4 regions of the Moritella sp. Urea-trap-13 genome follow, and region 2 is predicted to be linked to each of the others. Evidence: predicted binding sites of a transcription regulator. Region 2 holds the regulator's gene; each other region holds the start of a gene.
What was found. Region 2 encodes sigma-54, which starts transcription at its own class of promoters, with help from an activator protein. Its sites were predicted from a motif close to GTTGGCACGNNNNTNGNNT; they were not measured.
Positions count from the first base shown of each region.

Region 1: the regulator sigma-54 is predicted to act here: its motif matches at 1,494-1,512, upstream of flgB (flagellar basal body rod protein FlgB).
Region 3: the regulator sigma-54 is predicted to act here: its motif matches at 1,119-1,137, upstream of norV (anaerobic nitric oxide reductase flavorubredoxin).
Region 4: the regulator sigma-54 is predicted to act here: its motif matches at 2,002-2,020, upstream of flgJ (flagellar assembly peptidoglycan hydrolase FlgJ).

Region 1 covers NZ_PJCA01000001.1:352,008-355,355, reverse strand. The annotation lists gene CXF93_RS01600 (chemotaxis protein CheV) at 1-373, shown strand, start outside; gene CXF93_RS01595 (protein-glutamate O-methyltransferase CheR) at 427-1,251, shown strand; gene flgB (flagellar basal body rod protein FlgB) at 1,576-1,971, shown strand; gene flgC (flagellar basal body rod protein FlgC) at 1,974-2,393, shown strand; gene CXF93_RS01580 (flagellar hook assembly protein FlgD) at 2,410-3,120, shown strand; gene flgE (flagellar hook protein FlgE) at 3,146-3,348, shown strand, end outside.
Region 2 covers NZ_PJCA01000039.1:291,017-294,364, forward strand. The annotation lists gene lptB (LPS export ABC transporter ATP-binding protein) at 1-53, shown strand, start outside; gene CXF93_RS20235 (RNA polymerase factor sigma-54) at 102-1,622, shown strand; gene hpf (ribosome hibernation promoting factor) at 1,654-1,941, shown strand; gene rapZ (RNase adapter RapZ) at 2,143-3,006, shown strand; gene mgtE (magnesium transporter) at 3,159-3,348, shown strand, end outside.
Region 3 covers NZ_PJCA01000001.1:380,260-383,607, forward strand. The annotation lists gene norV (anaerobic nitric oxide reductase flavorubredoxin) at 1-1,073, opposite strand, end outside; gene norR (nitric oxide reductase transcriptional regulator NorR) at 1,256-2,797, shown strand; gene CXF93_RS01725 (Ig-like domain-containing protein) at 2,905-3,348, opposite strand, start outside.
Region 4 covers NZ_PJCA01000001.1:344,871-348,218, forward strand. The annotation lists gene CXF93_RS01545 (flagellar basal body rod C-terminal domain-containing protein) at 1-752, opposite strand, end outside; gene flgJ (flagellar assembly peptidoglycan hydrolase FlgJ) at 848-1,834, opposite strand; gene CXF93_RS01555 (flagellar basal body P-ring protein FlgI) at 2,133-3,287, opposite strand.

The DNA.
Region 1 (3,348 bases), on a different contig from region 2:
TTCAAGTGTGGCACGTAATCAGATTAAGAAAGCGGTATCTGATCTTGGTTTTAAAATCGTATTAGCTAAAGATGGTCGTGATGGCTTAAATCAATTACGTGAAATGGCGGCTAATGGACCTATTAGCGACCAAGTTGCGTTAATGATTTCAGATATTGAGATGCCAGAAATGGATGGTTACACTCTGACTGCTGAAGTAAGAAATGACAAATCATTAAATAGTTTATATGTTATTTTGCATACCTCATTAAGTGGGGTGTTTAACCAAGCTATGGTGACTAAAGTGGGGGCGAATGACTTTATTGCTAAATTTAACCCTGATGAACTTGCCGGTGCAGTATTAAAAGCGTTAAAAGCAGCGGATCCTAGCTAGGTGACCTGTAATATCGAACACATATCTTTAGATAGAAAGTTGAGTAAAAAATAGTGCAAACATTGTCAAATGAAGTATATACCCGTTTTAGTGAATTTCTTGAGATTCAGTGCGGTATTGTATTAGGGCAAAATAAACAATATTTAGTTAAAAGTCGTTTATTGCCGCTATTGGCAAAACATAAGATGACTAGTTTAACTGAGCTAGTACAAAAATCGATGACCATGTTAGCGCGTGATTTACGTAATGATGTAATTGATGCGATGACCACCAATGAAACCTTATGGTTTCGCGACGTGTATCCGTTTGAGTATTTACAAGCTAAGATTTTACCTGAATTCATCAATAAAGGTCAGCCTGTAAAAATATGGTCTGCGGCATCGTCGTCTGGCCAAGAACCGTTTTCAATTGCGATGTCAGCGATTGAAACACAGGAAAGACTAAAACGTTTGGTGAAACCTAATGTGCAAATTGTCGGTACCGATATTTCTCCGACCATGATTAAGCACTGTAAAGAAGGGGTTTATGATCGCCTAGCGCTTGGCCGTGGTTTATCGCCTGAACGTAAACGTCAGTTCTTTACGACATTACCTGATGACAAAATGAAGGTGAATCGAGAAGTTCAGCAATTAACATCATTTCGTGAAATCAATTTGTTAGAAAGTTATGCCTTGTTGGGCAAGTTCGATATCATTTTTTGCCGTAATGTACTTATTTACTTTTCACCAAAGATTAAAAGTCAGATCCTAAATCAATTTGCCGCCTCATTAAAACCGGGCGGTTATTTATTTTTAGGGGCATCAGAATCCCTGACTGGATTAACGGATAAATTCGAAATGGTTCGTTGTAATCCGGGTATCGTATACAAACTGAAATAGTCTATCTTACGGCTAGTTAGTGTGTGAACAAGGATGTTCATTTATTGGCGGTGACTAACCTTAGTACAGCGTCAAAAAACTGTTTTTTCAACATTTTATATCTGTATTAATCATTCCTCCTTGTTTTAACCTCCTTTGGTGAGACTTGTTAACTCGCTACCTCACTTTGCAACTCATTGTTTTTTATCTGCTAAATGTTCTCTCTCCTTATTTTAAAATAATCCACCCTCCTAAACTAATATTTTGGCATACATGTTGCTTTATTCTTTCTATCATCGTAATTATCATGCGATTGATTACGATATAAATATTTAGGAGGCGTTCATGGCTATTAATTTTGATAATGCATTAGGTATACACCAATATTCAGTCGGCGTAAGAGAACGCCGTGCAGAAGTATTGGCGAGTAATATTGCCAATGCGGATACGCCGGGTTTTAAAGCCAAAGACTTAAGCTTTAAAGATGCCCTAGCAAGTGCTACTCAAGGCACTAGTTTTAATTTATCAAAAACCAGTGAACGTCATATATCAGGCGGTAGAGGAATCGCGTCTGATTTGCAATTTAGAGTACCTAACCAGCCCGATACTGGTGATGGTAATACCGTTGACGTACAAACTGAACGTGCTAGTTTTATGCAAAATAGCATGGAATATCAGGCGTCACTGTCGTTTTTAAGCAGCAAAATTCAAACTATGCGCAAGGCAATTAAAGGACAATAATTATGAGCTTATTTCGAGTCTTTGACGTTGCCGGGTCGGCAATGAGTGCACAATCGGTGCGTTTAAATACCACCGCGAGTAATCTTGCTAACGCAAATACAGTGAGTAGCAGTGCTGGTGAAACCTATAAAGCGCGCTATCCAATCTTCCAAGCACAATTAGACCAAGCTAATTCTGCACAAAATGATGCAGTTGGCGTGAATGTTGCAGGGATTGTAGAGAGTGATGCACCATTAGTTAATGAGTTTAATCCAAACCACCCATTAGCTGACGAAGATGGTTATGTATATCGTCCGAATGTAAACGTAATGGAAGAGATGGCAAACATGATTAGCGCATCTCGTTCATACCAGACCAACGTGCAAATAGCTGATTCAGCTAAGAAAATGTTAAATAAGACATTAACGTTAGGTCAAGGCTAATAGAGGGTATTTCGTTGTGACGACAATTAATAATAGCAATAACGTAGCTGACTTTAGCAGTCAGTTTAAAACGGAAAAAAAGGACGCGGCAGAGCAGGCGGCAGAAACTACCCGCAAAGAGCTTGGCCAAGAAGATTTTTTCTCGTTACTAACACAAGAGCTGGCTTATCAAGACCCGTTTAAACCGGTAGAAAACTCGGAAATGGTGGCGCAAATGGCGTCATTCACCACGGCCGATGGTATTTCTAAGATGGACAGTAAGTTTGAACAGTTAAATACCATCATGAGCTCGAACCAAGCACTGCAAGCGTCTAGCTTAGTGGGTAGCAAGGTACTCGCGCCTGCATCATCAGCATTTCTATCTGCTGGTGAGAATGTAACTGGTCGTATTGATTTGCCGCAGAGTGCGCCGAATATGCGCTTACAAATTGCTAATCAAGTCGGTGAAGTTGTTAAAGTTATCGATTTGGGTGAACAAAAGAGTGGTGCGATCCCTTTTGATTGGGATGGCACGGACATGAACGGCAATAAAGTGGCGGAAGGAAGTTACCGCTTAAAAGCGTCTGCGTCGATAGAAGGTAATGCTCAAGACCTTAAAATCTCAAGTTTCCAGCATGTTGAAAGCGTTAATATTGGTAATACCGGTAACGGTATTATGCTGAACTTAAAAGGTATGGGTAGTTTACCACTGAGCCAAGCAACAGAGGTTGCCTCTAAAACTTACTAAATTTATTGAATAAAAAGGAAGATCTATGTCATTTAACATCGCCTTGAGTGGGATCAACGCTGCTCAGAAAGACCTTAATACCACGGCTAATAATATTGCCAACGTTAATACTACAGGTTTTAAAGAGTCGCGCGCTGAGTTTGGTGATGTGTATGCAACATCGATTTTCTCAAACGCTAAAACATCGGTTGGTAACGGTGTGGCAACAGCGCATGTTGCCCAGCAGTT
Region 2 (3,348 bases):
TATCTAACGAAAAAGTGAAAGAAGTATATCTTGGAGATCAATTCCGACTATAGTTTGATATTGATACTTAGCCGCATTAAGGAAGAGAGAGTAGTCGTTAGATGAAGCCATCATTACAACTTAGGATGAGTCAATCTCTGGCAATGACGCCACAGTTACAACAAGCGATTCGGTTATTACAATTATCGACCTTGGAGTTACAGCAAGAGATTCAAGAAGCGCTAGATAGCAATCCACTACTAGAACAAGAAGATCCCCATGAATCGCTTTCTAACGATGCAGAGAGTAATACTGATCATGATGGCAATAGTCAGGACATCGATAACGATGCTGCGCTGACCGATAGCAGTCAAATTGAAGTTGGCGATGCGCTTAACAGCGACTCTATCCAAGATGAATTACCCAATGACAGTAATTGGGATGATGTCTACACCCCACAAATACAAAACCACAGTAGCGGTAGTGCCGGTATTGATGGACTTGATCAAGTTTACCAAGGTGAAACCAGCGAAGGTTTATACGAGCACTTGATGTGGCAAATGGAGTTAACCCCATTTTCTGATATCGACCGCGCTATTGCCATCGCCATTATTGATGGTATTGATGACCATGGTTACCTTAACCAAAGCTGCGAAGAGATCCTTAATAGCGTTGATATCGATCACCAAGAAGTTGATGATAACAACGACGAAAAAATTGAATTAGATGAAGTCGAAGCGGTGCTAAAACGCATTCAGCACTTTGACCCCATCGGTGTCGCAGCACGCTCACTGCAAGAATGTTTATTGATCCAACTCCAACATTTACCTAAAAATACCCCTTGGTTAAGCGAATGTCAGCAAATAATTCACTCTCATATGGATTTATTGGGTAATCGCGACTACCGTCAATTAAGCCGTAAAACAAAATTAAAAGAGCCACAGCTTAAAGAGATCATGCAATTAATTCAGAGCTTGGAGCCAAGACCAGGTAATGTTATTGATCAAACGGAAGGCCTCTACGTTATTCCCGACGTGTTAGTAAAGAAAAAAAATAATCAGTGGGTAGTAGCGTTAAATCCTGACATTGTGCCAAGATTAAAAGTGAACAATGAATATTCTAATCTTTCGACGGGTAACCGCAACAGTAGCGATGGGCAATTTGTACGTACCCACGTACAGGAAGCTAAGTGGTTTATTAAAAGTTTAGAAAGTCGTAATGACACCTTGCTAAAAGTGACAAAAAGTATTGTACAACGACAGGTTGATTTCTTTGAGTATGGCGATGAAGCCATGAAGCCGATGGTACTCAACGATATTGCCGAAGAAGTTGAAATGCATGAATCAACTATTTCACGGGTAACGACGCAGAAATTTATGCACACGCCACGTGGTATTTTTGAATTGAAATTTTTCTTTTCAAGTCATGTAAGCACAGATAACGGCGGCGAGTGTTCATCAACCGCCATCCGGGCATTAATTAAGAAATTGGTCGCGGCAGAAAATGTCAGCAAACCATTAAGTGACAGCAAGATTGCTGATTTACTTGCTGATCAAGGTATCAAGGTGGCTCGACGTACTATTGCAAAGTACCGAGAAGCACTGAGTATACCGCCATCGAATCAGCGCAAGAGTCTGTTATAGGACTCACCTAACCTTCATAAGGGAGACGTATATGCAAATTAATTTAACAGGTAGACATGTAGACATTACAGATTCACTGAAAGATTACGTTGACAGCAAGTTTTCCAAATTAGAACGACATTTCGATCACATTAACAATATCCATGTGATCTTAAATGTCGAAAAACTACTCCAAGTTGCAGAAGCAAAAATACAGTTAAGCGGGGGTGAAATCTTTGCCGTACATGAACATAACGATATGTATGCAGCCATTGATGGCTTAATGGATAAACTTGATCGCCAAGTAATTAAGCATAAAGAAAAATTAATCCGCCATTAGTTTTAGTCCCACAACAAATAACCTAAAGGAAAACTATTTTTCCTTTAGGTATTCATGCTCCTGCCATAATTAAAACATATCATATCCACATCAATTGCGGGATAATGAGCCCATTATTATATATCGTCATGAGTTTAAAATTAGCAAACTAATTTTGGCTCAGGTCATGGTGTATGAACTGCGCAGATGTGAGGATGAAATATGAAATTAATTATAGTCAGCGGCCAATCAGGATCCGGTAAATCAATTGCATTACGGGTACTTGAAGATTTAGGCTACTATTGCGTAGACAACCTGCCAGTCACCTTACTCCCACAGCTACTACAAACCTTAAATGCCAAAACTGAAAAAATGGCAGTCAGCATTGATGTGCGTAATCTACCGACTGATAAGCAAGAATTAAATGACATCATTACGGAGCTAAAAGCCAGCACCGAACTAACCAGTTTATTCCTTGATGCCAATAAATCAGTGCTTATTAAGCGTTATAGCGAAACAAGACGACTGCATCCATTAACCAAAGATGAGCTGTCATTATCTCAAGCAATTGAAATAGAAGAAAAACGATTACGTCCTATCGCTTTGCATGCTGATTTAAAAATCGATACTTCTGAATTAAATATTCATGAGCTCAGCGAACAAATAAAAGAGCGTATTTTAGGCAAGAAAAACAATCAATTAGTCCTAGTTTTTCAATCATTTGGTTTTAAACATGGCCTGCCTATGGATGCAGATTATGTCTTTGATGTACGATTTTTGCCAAATCCACATTGGATCCCAGAGTTAAAACCTTACACAGGTCTCGATGAGCCGGTGATTAATTACCTCAGTCAGCAACCAGAGGTAATGAGCTTTACGATGCAAATTGAAAACTTATTAACCACCTGGTTACCGCTATTAGAAAAAAATAACCGCAGCTATGTCACCGTTGCGATTGGCTGTACTGGCGGTCAACATCGTTCAGTATTCATCGCTGAACAACTCGCTAAAAGCTTTAAGTTACAAGACCGAGTAGTACAAACGCGTCACCAAACGTTAGAAAAAAACAAACATAAAATTAGCTAAATACTCTCAGCATTAACAAAACGATACCGTTAATTATTATTATATTTTATGGTATCGCTTGTTAATGCTGATTATAAATATAGATTAAGCTAGAATTGCGCAGCACCTGCGAGCAAGGTCTTGCAGCAAAAGAATAAGAATGGGGACGACATATGCCAGAAAAAATGGAGCATGAAAGCACACACCTACGTTTAAGCGAACTGAATGAAGCACTTGATAGTGGTATGTTTGTTCACGTTAAACGAATGCTCTACCAGATCCCCCCTTGTGATATCGCATTATTACTCGAATCATCGCCACCAGCAGGCCGTAAACTGCTATGGCGATTAACCGATTCTGAAA
Region 3 (3,348 bases), on a different contig from region 2:
CTTTCAATGCGATCAATGGCGCCACCATTCCAACCATAACTGCCAAATGCAGCTGCTTTTTTATTTTTAAAACGCAGACCAGTGATCTCTTCAAGCATGCCAGCTACTTTCGGCATCATCACGTTATTCATCGTTGATGAACCGACTAGCACACCTTTGGAAATAAAGGCATTGGATAAAATTTCGTTTTTATCATGACGTGCTACATTAAATACTTTCACCGCAACCTGACTATCAACCTCATGGATACCTTGAGCAATCGCATCCGCCATCATCCGGGTATTGTTCGACATTGAATCATAAAAAATAGTAATGCGGTCTTCTTGATATTTATCTGCCCACGTTAGATATTGCTCAATAATCTGAATTGGGTTGTCACGCCATACCACACCGTGCGCCGTTGCAATCATATCAACAGGTACATTCAAGCTTAATACTTCTTTGATCTTAGCGGTAACCAACGCACTGAATGGTGTAAGAATATTGGCATAATAACGCAGGCACTGATCCATTAACTCTTTAGTATCGACTTCATCATTAAATAAACGTTCATCACAATAATGCTGACCAAATGCATCGTTACTAAACAGTACTGCATCCCCGGTCATATACGTCATCATACTGTCAGGCCAATGCAGCATCGGGGTTTCAATAAACACTAACTGCTTGCCATTACCCAAATCTAAACTGTCACCCGTCTTCACCACATTGAAATTCCAATCTGGCTGGTGATGATGGCCTACAATTGAATCAATGGCATTTTCGGTACAATAAATCGGCGTATTGGGAATTTTATTTAACAACGCCGCTAGTGCACCTGCGTGGTCTTCTTCTGCGTGGTTAATAACAATGTAATCAATTTTGTTAAGGTCTATTTCTAATTCTAATTGTTGAATAAACTCGTAACAAAATTTGTGGTCAACCGTATCGATTAATACCGTTTTTTCCTCTTGAATCAGATAACTATTATAACTTGTGCCTTTTTCAGTTTTAAATTCAGTACCGTGAAAATCACGCACTTCCCAATCACGTTGTCCAACCCAAGAGATATTACTTTTCACATGAATAGTCATATTGTATTCCAATTAAAGAGTTTACGAATTTATATACTCTAGTAATTGCATCTACCGTGCCAAAAGTTAACTTGTTGATTTTAATATATATGACATACGATCACTGTCATAATGACTACCTTTACACATTGTCATTATGACTATACACTGTCGATAAGACAGTCTTTTATATGATTATAACTATGCAGCATGATACTAAAGATCTTATCCATATCGCCTTGGATTTAACCACCAATATTTCCAGTCAAGATCGCTTCGAACGCTTACTCACCACCATGCGCAAGCTATTCAACTGCGATGCATCGGCACTGTTAGAGTTTAAAGGGCAACATTTCAAACCCTTAGCCATTAATGGTCTGAGTGCAGATGTATTAGGCAGGCAATTTAATATCAATGAGCACCCAAGATTAGAAGCGATTGCGAGAGCCGGTGATGTCGTCAGATTTCCAGCGGATAGCGACCTACCCGACCCTTATGATGCCCTTATTACTTCGCACCAAGGTGATTTGCATGTGCATGCGTGTGTCGGCTTGCCCTTAATGGCAAATCAACGCCTGATTGGTGCGCTAACTATCGATGGTTTTAATCCTCACCAGTTTGATAACTTCAGCAATGATGAACTACGCACCGTAAGTGCATTGGCAGCAGCGACACTAAATATCGCGTTATTGATGGATAAGCTGGAAAAAGTGGCAGGCACCATGGCAGAGTCCGACCCAGCCAAACATCAACCACAAAGTAACACTGAAATTATTGGTCAGTCAGTGCAAGTCCAAGCCTTAAAAAAAGAAATCAGCGTTGTGGCCAGCACCGATATGACGGCTTTGATATTGGGTGAAACAGGGGTGGGTAAGGAACTCGTTGCCACCGCAATCCACCAGCAATCGTCCCGAGCAGATAAACCGCTGATCTACCTTAACTGCGCAGCATTACCCGAATCTATCGCCGAAAGTGAGCTGTTTGGCCATGTCAAAGGCGCCTTTACCGGCGCTATCAGTAATCGCAGTGGTAAGTTTGAATTAGCCGATAAAGGCACCTTATTTCTTGATGAAATTGGCGAGTTAACCCTGACTTTACAAGCAAAATTACTGCGGGTTCTACAATATGGTGATTTACAGCGTATTGGTGATGACCGCAATTTAAAAGTCGATACTCGCATCATAGCGGCAACCAATAAAGACTTAAAAGAGGAAGTCCTTGCAGGTCGATTTAGGGCTGATCTTTACCATCGCCTGAGTGTCTTTCCTATTATGGTATCGCCTTTACGTGAACGCGGCGAAGACATTCTATTATTGGCCGGTTTCTTTATGGAACGCTGTCGCAGCAAGTTGCAATTAAGCCATTTGAGTTTAAGTACTGCTTGCCAAAAAACACTGATGAGTTATCCATGGCCAGGGAACATCCGCGAACTAGAACACAGCATTAATCGTGCTGCTATTCTCGCCAAAGCAGAAGCTAAAGATGAATTAGTGATACTACAACCTTCACATTTTAGGATTGAACATTCCCCACTTGAAGTAACAGATGTGATCACGCAACCGACACTCGCCGTGACGAATATCCCCGTGGATAATTTACGCGAGGCCACCGAACAATTTCAACGACAGTTGATCACTAATGCACTGCAAGAAAATGATAATAACTGGGCTGCAACGGCGCGCCAGCTTTCAATCGATGTGGGCAACTTACACCGCTTAGCCAAGCGGATAGCATTGAAACAATAAAATTAGCAAAATAAAAAGGTAAAACTGAATGAATAAAGGCCGCACATTTCTATTTATGAAATGTGCGGCCTTGGTTTTCGCTAAAGTAATAAATAACTACGCCATCATTACTTCATCGGTAATGAAATCTGCCTAAGTGATACCGCGCCAGGTACTAACTCGAGCGTCATAGTGGCGCTTCCACCACCAATACTTACATCAATCTCGATATTGTTTTTATTACTTAAACTAATCTCCATACGACCATCATCTAAGAACTCAATAGGTCCTTGCAGATCCATGGTGATTGGATAACTGTGTAAGTTATGCGATAAGTCTAAGGTTACATGCATATTTGGCGAATCCATATATACATCAAGTTCAATAATAAAGTTAAGTTGCTGCGTCTCTTCATTCCAAATAATATAACCCGTTGGCACCACTGTTTTACCATCAACAGTAGGATAACGCGGACGCATAATCATAGTGCCAGTCGGGGTATCAGAATTGATAATACCAATTAACTTAGCTTGTACATAAACATCTGATGAGATCATCTGTTGAGCATGAAT
Region 4 (3,348 bases), on a different contig from region 2:
AATTCCAACTCCACGTTGCTTGGATCGGGGTCATTTCCGACAGCCTGAAATTGGCTCACACTATTTTGCATGACTAATGGTTGGCCATTAAGTAAGTTAATTGAGATCCCTTTGTTATCATTTACAATCGTTGATATATCAAGTTCCTTTGCTAACTTCTCGATTGCAACATCACGCTGATCAAGTAACGTACCGGGTGCGCCTTTAGGGGTGTGCTCAGCTATAATGACTTGTTTATTAAAACCGTGTACTTCTTGAATTAATGAATTTAACAGGGCTGGTTTTTCTGCTATTTCACTGTTTGCTGTTTTGGCTTGGTTACTTAGTTGCTTGCCAACGTTACGAAAACTTATTGATAGAGTTTGCGCATCAGTGATTGCTAATTGACGGTTTGATATTGACGTTGGATCATCATTCGCGGTATGAAAGGATTCAAATAATTGCGAAACACCTGTACCCATGTTGTTTGATTTATCAGATAAGATTTGATCGGTACGCGTAATTTCATCCAGAAATTTTTCCTGATTACTGAACGCACTGGTATCAATTAATAACTCAGCTTGCGCAAACTTATTAATTTCTCGGCCAGTAACAGAACGAGCAAGCCCCATATTATCGGTTTGCGAATGATGCTGAGTGCGCTGACGGCTATACCCATCGGTATTAACATTCGAGATGTTATTACCTGTGGTATTAAGCGTTTGCTGGTGACCTAAAACACCAGACGTGCCGATTTGTAATAAACTAGTCATCAGATTACGACTCCAACCATCAGAAAATCACTCCAAAATAAGATTTTTTTCACTTATTCTTTATTTATAGTTTGCTACTAACCCACTAAACAAGGTTATTTAAATGCATCATGTTTCATCACATTCTGAATTTTCGCTGCGTAGTTAGGATCTGTTGCATAACCCGCTTGCTGTAAACCATTCAAGAACTGTGCCGAATCTGCAGAATTACTTAATGCATCACTATAACGGTCACCGGATTGCAAGAAGTTAGCAAAATCATTAAAGCTAGATTGGAAGTCTTCGTAGCTTCTAAACTGATGCTTTTCACGCTTGGCGACACCGTCAGTAAACTCTAAGGTATCGACACTGGCTGTTGGGCCTTCCCAGCGTTTATCTGCTTTAATGTTAAACAAGTTATGCGAGCTATCGCCTTTGTTATCTGTGGATACTTTCTTACCCCAGCCAGTTTCTAACGCCGCTTGCGCAAGTAATACATCAGGAGAGACATTCAAGCGTTTCCCTACTGAGTCAGCAAAAGGCGCTAATGAGGCGATAAATTCTTCGGGGCTATTAAACTGCATTTTTGGGGCTGCCGGAGCTAACGCTGGATCGGTTTTTGCACTGCCAGCCGCTGCACTACCAACTGCGTCAACAGCAGGGATAGCTGCGCTATCTAAATCTTCCGCTAATGCTTTGTCTGTAGCAGTGCCAGCCTTAGCTGGTTGCAGGTTCTGCAATGGGTTGCTATCGCCTTTTAATGACGATGCTGGCATATAATTGCCGCCATCATTGGATAGCTGTTTAACAATGACATCCGCTAGACCTAAACTGCCTGTTTGGCTCATATCTGCAGCCATCTGCTTATCTTGCATGTCACGATAAAACTGCGTGTAGTTATTATTCATCGGGCTGTCGGTCTCGAAGGCGGCATTGGCTTCACGCATACTTTTCATCAACATATTGGTAAACAAAGATTCAAATTGCTTTGCTACTTCTTTCAATGCCGTTTCATCATTGCCTTGCGCACGTTTACGCAAAGAATCCAGATTATGCGTATCTAAGACGTTACTGCTCACATTTGATTTAAATGAATTATCCATACCCAGCCCGTTATTATTTTCGACAATATTATTTTTTGATAGTCAGTTATTCGTGTTATAAATTAATAAGCTAATATTACTGCCATTTATTTGTCATATCTCAAAACAAATAAAATCAACAACTTAAGATTAAAAGAACTGATTAACGCTAATCGTTATATATAACAAAGCAATTCTTAGACCAACTAATACTTTAATAAAAAATAGCTACAAAAAAAGCGCTAAACCACATCACGGGTTATAGCGCTTTCAAATAATTGAGCATTGAAGTGAACCGAGCTGAACTAGCTTAGCGGTATTAAATAATAATCAGCTGGCCATCTAGTGCACCCGCATCTTTCAGCGCTTCTAAAATTGACATTAAATCACCCGGCGCAATACCTACCTGATTGACGGCGCGGATCAAATCATCGAGTGTCGCCCCCGCATCCAGCTTAAACATACGCGCATCTTCCTGCGTGACATTAATAGTTGATTTGTTGGTGACGACCGTTTCACCGTTGGCAAACGCATTAGGCTGTGAGACCTCTTGGGTTTCATTGATGGTTACGGTCAAGCCACCGTGAGTTATCGCAGCGGGTTTAAGTTGGACATTTTGGCCAATAACGATAGTACCGGTACGTGAATTAACGATAATTTTTGCAGATTCATCTGCCATTTTTAATTCTAGGTTTTCTAATGTTGCCAAATAAGCGACACGTTGAGAAATATCACGCGGTGCCAGCACACGTACTGATGTCGCATCCATCGGGTAGGCAGTATTAGGTCCAACGAGGTTATTAATCGAATCTGCTAAGCGTTTGGCGTTAGAGAAGTCACCGCGATGTAAGTTGAATGTCAGATAATCACCATCACCAAACGGGGTTGGGACTTCTTTCTCTACAATCGCGCCACTACTAATACGACCAACAGTTGGTGTATTAATGATAACTTTAGAACCATCTCGGCCTTCAACACCAAGGCCACCAACAACCAAGCTGCCTTGTGCTAATGCATACACTTGACCGTCAGCACCTTTCAGAAAGGTTTGCAGTAGTAAACCGCCACGTAAGCTCTTAGCCTCACCAATAGCAGCAACGGTCACATCGATGGTTTGACCAGGTTTCGTAAATGCAGGTAACACCGCGCTAACCGCAACCGGTGCCACATTTTTAATTTTTACCTTGCCACCTTCTGGCATAGTAATACCAAAATTATTCAACATGGTTTTAAAACTTTGTTCAGAAAAAGCGTTACTCTTTTCACCCGTTCCCGGCAAACCTACAACAAGACCGTAACCAATTAATTGGTTATCTCGGACTCCTTGTACAGAGCTAATATCTTTAATACGTGCCGCATGTGCAGAATTAATAGTGAGCACAAAAAAGCTTAACAAAGCAATGCTCATGCCCAATAATAGGTTTTGCGGTAATTTAATACGATGCGATAGCTTGATCTGAGTTGATAATTTCATCTAGATAACCTGTGTTATAAAAATTGTCATTATTTTGGTTGGTAATGCTTCACTGCCAAAA